Linked DNA regions of Verminephrobacter eiseniae EF01-2. The protein of the gene in region 1 interacts with the protein of each later gene in a pairwise test. Links are inferred from orthologs where the notes say so. Each region holds a gene or a part of one and is shown on either strand. Other genes may lie near its edges.

Region 1 (3,775 bases):
GTCCGTATGAGCCTTCACCTCGATGCGCGACAGCGCGCCATGCTGCAAGAAATGGGGATCACCGTCTGGGACCCGCCGCAAGTAGCTGCGGCTGCGCCCGCGACCGTCGCCGCAACCGCTGCTGCATCCGCGCCGGCGCCGGCGCAGCCCCCCGCAGCCGCCACGCCGGTGGCGGAACGCCCCCGCGCCGGGCGCAGGACTTCCCCGGCGCCGGCACGGCACGGCGACGCAGCGGCCCCGCCTGCGGCAGGTGCCACCCCCGTGGCACTGACCTTCGGGGCACTGAAACTGCACGCCGCGCAAGCGCTCTACCCCGCTGCGGACCCGGCACAAACGCCTGCCGGCCTGGGCAGCGGCTGGCTGATCGTGGCCGAAAGCCTGACGCCCGCCGAACCCCTGGGCGGTGCTGCCGGACGGCTGCTGGACAACATGCTGCGCGCCATGCAATTGCACCGGCACCCGCGCGTGTTCCTGGCGGCGCTGGAGCGCCCGGGGCCTGGCCAGCCAGTGTCGCGTCACCGATCAGATGTCGTAGGCTGCGCGCAGCCATCGGAGCGCAGCGCAAGGCACATCGCGCAGCCCATACCGAGCGTATTGGCAAGCGATGCAACGCCGCGATGCGCTTCGATGGCCAGCGCAGACCGACAGATGATCGGTGACGCGACACTGGCTAGCGCCGACATCCCGGCCGCCCTGGCCGACACCGTGGCAGCGCTGCAGCCGGCGCTGGTGCTGGTACTGGGCCATGTGGCGGCGCGCGCGGCGCTGGGCTGCACCGAGCCGCTGGGGCGCTTGCGCGCCGGGCCGCACCAGTTGGCGGCTTGCCCGGCAGTGGTGAGCTACGACCCGGCCTTCCTGCTGCGCTCGCCGGACACCAAGGCCGCCGCCTGGGCCGACCTGTGCCGCGCCCTGGCCATGGTGCGCAACGCTGGCGCAGCGCGCTGACGCTTCAGGCGCCGTCTCTGCCACGCCGTCTCTGCCACGCCGTTTCTGCATCCGCACCTGATCGAAGGCTGCGGCGCCCCCATGGCTTTGCCCGGGCTGGCACGGCACATCCGCATCCTGCGCGGGTGCTCCGGCAAGCCGGCGGACGGCTGCGCTGCGGGCTTTGCCGGCGCGAACGCGCCGTGGCGCTTCACTCGCCGGCCAGCAAGGCCAGCATGCCGGCCTCGTCCAGCACGGGGATGCCCAGTTCCCGGGCCTTGGCCAGTTTGCTGCCGGCTTCGGCGCCGGCGATCAGGTAGCTGGTTTTTTTGCTGACCGAGCCGGTGACTTTGGCGCCGGCGGCTTCGAGCAGGTCGCGCGCGGCGTCGCGGCCCAGGGTGGGCAAGGTGCCGGTCAGAACCACGCTCTTGCCGGCCAGCCGTTGGGCGGGGCGCTCGGGGGGCGCGCCTTCGGGCCAGCGCAGGCCGCAGGCGCGTAGCTGCGCCACCACTTCGCGGTTGTGCGGCTGCTGGAAGAAGCAGTGCAGGCTTTGCGCGACCACCGGGCCGATGTCGCTGACTTGCAGCAGTTGCTCGACGCTGGCGTTCATGATGGCGTCGAGCGTGCCGAAGTGGCGCGCCAGGTCTTTGGCCGTGGCTTCGCCGACATGGCGCAGCCCCAGGCCGAACAGGAAGCGCGGCAAGGTGGTTTGCCGCGATTTTTCCAGTGCGTCGAGCAGGTTTTGCGCCGATTTTTCGGCCATGCGATCGAGCGCGCTGAGGGCGACCAGGTCCAGCCGGTACAGGTCGGGCAGGCCGCGCACCAGTTCGGCGTCGACCAGTTGGTCTACCAGTTTGTCGCCCAGCCCTTCGATGTCCAGCGCGCGGCGCGCGGCAAAGTGCAACAGGGCTTCTTTGCGCTGGGCGGCGCAGAACAGGCCGCCGGTGCAGCGGTGGTTGGCCTCGCCTTTTTCGCGCACCACGGCGCTGCCGCAGACGGGGCAGTGGGCGGGCATGCGGAAGTTGGCGACGTAGGCCGACCGCTGGCCGGGCAGCACGCCGACCACCTCGGGGATGACGTCGCCGGCCCGCCGCACGGTCACGGTGTCGCCCACGCGCACCTGTTTTTTGCGGATCTCGAACAGGTTGTGCAAGGTGGCGTTGGTCACCGTGACCCCGCCGACGAATACCGGCGCGAGCCGGGCCACGGGGGTGAGTTTGCCGGTGCGGCCGACTTGCAGTTCTATGCCTTCGACGCGCGTGGGCATCTCTTGCGCCGGGTATTTGTGCGCCACGGCCCAGCGCGGTTCGCGGGTTTTGAAGCCCAGGTCGCGTTGCAGTTGCAGCGCGTTGACTTTGTAGACCACGCCGTCGATGTCGTAGGGCAGCGCGTCGCGGCGGGCGCCGATCTGCTCATGCAATGCCGCCAGTTGGCTTGCTCCATGCGCGATGCCGACCTGCTCTGCGACCGGGAAGCCCCAGGATTTGAGGGTTTGCAGCAGCGCGTAGTGGGTGCGCCATGCCGGGCCGCCTTCGCCCGGCGCGGTGACGGCGCCCAGGCCGTAGGCAAAAAAGCGCAGCGGGCGCTGGGCGGTGATGTTGGCGTCGAGCTGGCGCACTGCGCCGGCCGCGGCGTTGCGCGGGTTGACAAAGGTTTTGCCGCTTTGCGCGCGCTGGCGCTGGTTGAGCGCGTCGAAGTCGGCGCGGCGCATGTAGACCTCGCCGCGCACTTCCAGCAGCGCAGGGGCGTCGTCGGGCAGGCCCAGCGGTATCTGCCGGATGGTGCGGATGTTGTGCGTCACGTCTTCGCCGATCTCGCCATCGCCACGGGTGGCGGCCTGCACCAGGCGGCGGTTTTCGTAGCGCAGGCCCATCGCCAGGCCGTCGAACTTGGGTTCGACCACGTATTCGATGGCCGGGTCGGCGTCGGTCAGTCCCAGTTCGCGCCGCACGCGGGCGTCGAAGGCTTGCGCGCCGCCGGCCCCGGTGTCGGTTTCGGTCTGGATGCTGAGCATGGGCAGCGCGTGGCGCACCGGGGTCAGTCCTTGCAGCACCGCGCCCTGCACGCGCCGGGTCGGCGAGTCCGGGGTGATCAGCGCCGGGTGGGCGGCCTCCAGGGCCTGCAGGGCCTGGAATGCGCGGTCGTATTCGGCATCGGGCACGCTGGGCGCGTCCAGCACATGGTATTGGTGGGCCCAGTGAACCAGTTGCTCGCGCAGTGCGCGGATCCTGGCGTCCGCCTGCGCGGGGTCCATCTGCGCCGGGTCCGGGCAATGATCCAGGGGGTCGGCCACGGGCGCCTCCGGTGTCAACTGAACAGGCGCCGGGCCAGTGCCGAGCCGGCGGACAGATCGCGCCCGTCGAGTTGGTCGTACAGCCGCTCCAGGTCGGCGGCGATAGGCTCCATGGCCATTGCCGGCAGCGGCTGGCCATGCTGGTCGCACAGTGCGCCGTCCATGGCTTCGCACAGCGCGGCGGCCACGTCGCGCAGGCGTGCAAAGGCTTGTTCGGTGCGGTCGATCTGGGCCACGTCCAGGCCCAGGCTGATGTCGCGCAGGGCGGACTGGTCGGGGTCGTCGGCCAGCGCGGCCTGGGTGTCATAGCTGAGCGTGAGCATGGGCGGCGCGCCCGGCTGGCTGGCGGGCAGCACCAGCCGGCCCGGCATGGCGCCGGGCACGAAGCCCAGGCGCGCGGCGTTTTGCTGCACGTAGCCGGGGCTCCAGGCGGCTTCGCGCGCGCGCAGCATGAAGGTCAGTTGCGCGTCATGCTCGCTGGCGAATTGGTCGAGTTCGCGCGCGCGCGCCACTTCGTGCAGCATGTCGGGAAAGTCGGGCGCGGCGTTGATGGCGTCG
Region 2 (4,082 bases), 3.7 Mb from region 1 along the record:
TGCTGCACCAGGTCGGTCCGCATGTCGCGGTACAGCAGGGCTTCTTCGGTCTCTTTGGCCAGCGCGATGGTTTCGTTGTAGCTGATGTCGCGCTGCAGCAGTAGTTCGGTCTCGGGGATCAGCGCCACGCCCTGGGGGTTGCGCAGCCGGAACCGGACGCGCAAGCGCAGTTGCATCTCGCGCACTTGGCCCGCTGCGGACAGGCCCACCACCACGCGCTCTTGCTGCTCTTGCAGCAGGTCGAGGATGGCTTGCGCGCTTGCCAACGCGGCCGGCTCGCGCAGCACCAGGAGTTTGGTGCCCGCGCCTTCCAGTGCCCGCTGCAATTGCTGCGCCAGCAGCGAACCCGAGGGCGCCTCGATGTACAGCGAGGCAAAGCCGAATTCGGGCAGGCCGCGCAGGTGGAAACCACAGGCGGGCAGCAGTGCCACCGGTGCCAGGGCGAGCAATGCGCGCCGGTTCCTCATCGGTCAGAACACCAGGTTCACCAGCCGGCCCGGCACCACGATCACGCGCTTGGGCACCGCCCCTGCGGCCAAGGCGGCCGGGCTGGCCCGTGCGATGCGCTCGATGGCGGCCTGGCTGGCCTGCGCGGGCACCAGGATCGAGCCGCGCAGCTTGCCGTTGATCTGCAGCATCAGTTCGATCTCGTCCTGCACCAGTGCCTGCCCATCGACCTGCGGCCAGGGCGCGTCGAGCAGTTCGCCCACAGCGGCTGCATAGCCCAGATCACGCCACAGGCTGTGCGCGATATGCGGCGTGACCGGGTACAGGCAGCGCAGCAGGATGCCAAAGCCTTCGGTCAGCGCCAGTGGGTCGCTCGCCTGGCTGGCCGGGTCGCTGGCCTTGAAGTTTTCCAGCGCGTTGAGCATCTTCATCGCGCCCGAGACCACGGTGTTGTACTGCATGCGCTGGTAGTCATAGTCCACCTGGCGCAGCAGTTGGTGGATCTCCCGCCGCAGGGCCTTGGCCGGTTTGCCAAACGCCGGGGGGTTGCGGGTTTGCGGTGCGCCGGCGCCGGCAAGGCTTGCGCTGGCTGCCGTCATACCGGCGGCATGCAACTGGAGGCCGAAGTTCCACACCCGGCGCAGAAAGCGGTGGCTGCCTTCGACGGCGGCGTCGTTCCACTCCAGCGCGGCCTCGGGCGGGGCGGTGAACATGGTGTGCAGGCGGGCGGTGTCGGCGCCGTATTTGCCGATCAGTTCCTGCGGGTCGACGCCGTTGTTTCTGGACTTGGACATGGTGCCCATGCCTTCGTAATCGATGGCGCTGCCTGCCGGCCAATCCCCCACGGCGCGGATCAGCCTGGCGCCGATGATCTTGCCCGCCGCGTCGTGCACTTGCTCCACATCCTGTGGCCAGAAGTATTCCCGGCCGCCGTTGTCGTTGCGGCGGCTGTAGATGTGGTTGAGCACCATGCCCTGCGTGAGCAGCCGGTTGAAAGGCTCATCGACCTTGACCAGGCCCAGGTCGCGCATCACCTTGGTCCAAAAGCGCGCATACAGCAGGTGCAAGATGGCGTGTTCTATGCCGCCGATGTATTGGTCCATGCCGCTGCCGCCAGTGGCTTGCTGCGGGTCCCGCATCCAGTAGTCGGTGCCCTCGGCCACCATGGCCTGATCGTTCTTCGGGTCGCAATAGCGCATGAAGTACCACGCGCTGTCGACGAAGGTGTCCATGGTGTCCGTCTCGCGGCGCGCGCTCTTGCCGCACACCGGGCAGGTGACGCCGGCGTGAAAGCCCTGATGGCTGTGCAGCGGGTTGCCCGTGCCGTCGGGGATGCAGTCTTGCGGCAGCACCACGGGCAGGTCCTTTTCCGGCACCGGCACGGCGCCATGCTGGTCGCAGTGGATGATGGGAATCGGCGTGCCCCAGTAGCGCTGGCGGCTCACGCCCCAGTCGCGCAAACGCCAAGTGGTTTTCTTCTCGCCCAGGCCCTTTTGCTCCAGCACATGGGCCACGGCCTGCACGGCTTCCTTGTGGTGCAGGCCGCTGAAGCTGTCGGAGTTGATGGTCACGCCGCGCTGCTTGTCGCCGTACCAGTCCTGCCACCGGCGGTAGTCGAAATGCTCGCCATCGACCAGCACCACCTGCCGGATCTCGATGCCGTACTTGAGCGCGAACGCAAAGTCGCGCTCGTCGTGCGCCGGCACGCCCATCACGGCGCCGTCGCCATAGCCCATCAGCACATAGTTGCCGACCCAGACTTCCAACGGCTCGTCGGTCAGCGGGTGCGTGACGTACAGGCCCGTGCGCAGGCCCTTTTTCTCTTGCGTGGCCAGCGCGGCCTCGGTGGTGCCGCCGCTGCGGCATTCGTCGATGAAGGCGGCCAGCGCCGGGTTGCTCTTGGCGGCATGGCTGGCCAGCGGATGCTCGGGCGCCACGGCGCAGAAGGTCACGCCCATGATGGTGTCGGCGCGCGTGGTGAACACGTACAGCCGGCCGCCGCCGATCAGCGCGCCATCGTCGCCCCGGACATCGTGCGGGAAGGCAAAGCGCAGGCCCTCGGATTTGCCGATCCAGTTCTCCTGCATCAGCTTGACGCGCTCCGGCCAGCCGGGCAGTCGATCGTCGGTCACGAAGGCCAGCAGTTCCTCGGCGTAGTCGGTGATCTTCAGGTAGTAGCCGGGAATCTCGCGCTTTTCGACCACGGCGCCGGTACGCCAGCCCTTGCCCTCGTTCACCTGCTCGTTGGCCAGCACGGTCTGGTCGACCGGATCCCAGTTGACGACCTGGGTCTTGCGGTAGGCAATGCCCTTGTCCAGCATCTTCAGGAACAGCCACTGGTTCCACTTGTAATAGCCGGGGTCGCAGGTGGCCAGCTCACGGCTCCAGTCGATGGCCAGGCCCAGGGCCTGCATCTGCTGCTTCATGTAGGCGATGTTTTCGCGCGTCCACCGGGCCGGGGGCATGCCGTTCTTGATCGCCGCGTTTTCCGCCGGCAGGCCGAAGGCGTCCCAGCCCATCGGCATCAGCACGTTGTAGCCGTTCATGCGCAGGTAGCGCGTGAGCATGTCGTTGATGGTGTAGTTGCGCACATGGCCCATGTGCAGCTTGCCGCTGGGGTATGGCAGCATCGAGCAGGCGTAGAACTTCTTCTTGCCGGCGTCTTGCGTCACGCGGTAGGCGTCGCGGGCGCGCCAGTCGTCTTGCGCTGCGCGCTCGATATCTTGGGGGGAGTATTTGTCTTGCATGGGGGCTGCGTCGGTGCTCAAGGGGTGGGGCCGTGCCGCCAGGCCGGCGCGCGGCAGGGCGGCCCGCCTCAGTGCAGGCCGAGCACGTCGAACATGTCGAACATGCCCGTGCCCTGCCCCGCCAGAAAGCGCACCGCGCGCAAGCTGCCCTGCGCGTAGGTGGAGCGGCTGGAAGATTTGTGCGTGATCTCGATGCGCTCGCCGATGCCGGCAAACAGCACCATATGCTCGCCCACGAGGTCGCCGCCGCGAATGGAGGAAAAACCGATGCTCGACGGATCGCGCTCGGCCCTGACGCCTTCGCGGGCGTAGACGGCGCAGTCCTTCAGGTCGCGCCCCAGCGCCTGCGCTATCACCTCGCCCATCTTCAGCGCCGTGCCGGAGGGGGCATCCACCTTGTGGCGGTGGTGCGCTTCGACGATCTCGATGTCGTAGCCCGTGGCCAAGGCCCGCGCGGCCATTTGCAGCAGCCCGAGCGTGACATTCACCCCCACGCTCATGTTGGGCGCCAGCACGATCGCCGTGCGCTCGGCCAACGCCGCCAGTTCGGCCTTTTGCGCGGCGCTGAAACCGGTGGTGCCGATCACCGCCTTCACGCCCAGCCGGCTGCACACCGCCAAGTGGGCCATGCTGCCTTCGGGGCGCGTGAAGTCGATCAGCACCTGCGCATTTTTCAGCCCCGCAGCGATGTCGGCCGTGATGCCCACGCCGCAGGTCCGGCCCAGAAAGGCCGTGGCGTCCGCGCCGATGGCCGGGCTGCCCGCGATATCCAGCGCGCCCACCAGCACGCAATCGGCGCTGGCCTCGATGGCCTCGATCAGCATCCGGCCCATGCGGCCCGAAGCCCCGGCGACAGCGACGCGGCAGGTGGTGGTGGTCGGGGTGGCG

What was found.
Region 2: the proteins of ligA (region 1) and leuS interact in binary tests that used the Escherichia coli proteins (3 or more experiments, as listed by UniProt). The link is inferred for Verminephrobacter eiseniae EF01-2 from one-to-one orthologs.

Annotation. Positions count from the first base shown.
Region 1 is NC_008786.1:4,929,699-4,933,473, forward strand. Bases 658-3,645 are described here. They hold ligA (NAD-dependent DNA ligase LigA), read right to left. Parts: upstream 3,179-3,645; coding sequence 1,136-3,178; downstream 658-1,135. Other genes in these bases: VEIS_RS30850 (uracil-DNA glycosylase family protein), read left to right, coding at 658-945; VEIS_RS21600 (cell division protein FtsZ), read right to left, coding at 3,232-3,645. Outside these bases: more of VEIS_RS30850, read left to right, coding at 7-657; more of VEIS_RS21600, read right to left, coding at 3,646-3,775. UniProt on the Escherichia coli protein: DNA ligase that catalyzes the formation of phosphodiester linkages between 5'-phosphoryl and 3'-hydroxyl groups in double-stranded DNA using NAD as a coenzyme and as the energy source for the reaction.
Region 2 is NC_008786.1:1,190,685-1,194,766, reverse strand. Bases 271-3,565 are described here. They hold leuS (leucine--tRNA ligase), read right to left. Parts: upstream 3,195-3,565; coding sequence 471-3,194; downstream 271-470. Other genes in these bases: dapB (4-hydroxy-tetrahydrodipicolinate reductase), read right to left, coding at 3,263-3,565; VEIS_RS05285 (LPS-assembly lipoprotein LptE), read right to left, coding at 271-467. Also shown: more of VEIS_RS05285, read right to left, coding at 1-270; more of dapB, read right to left, coding at 3,566-4,082.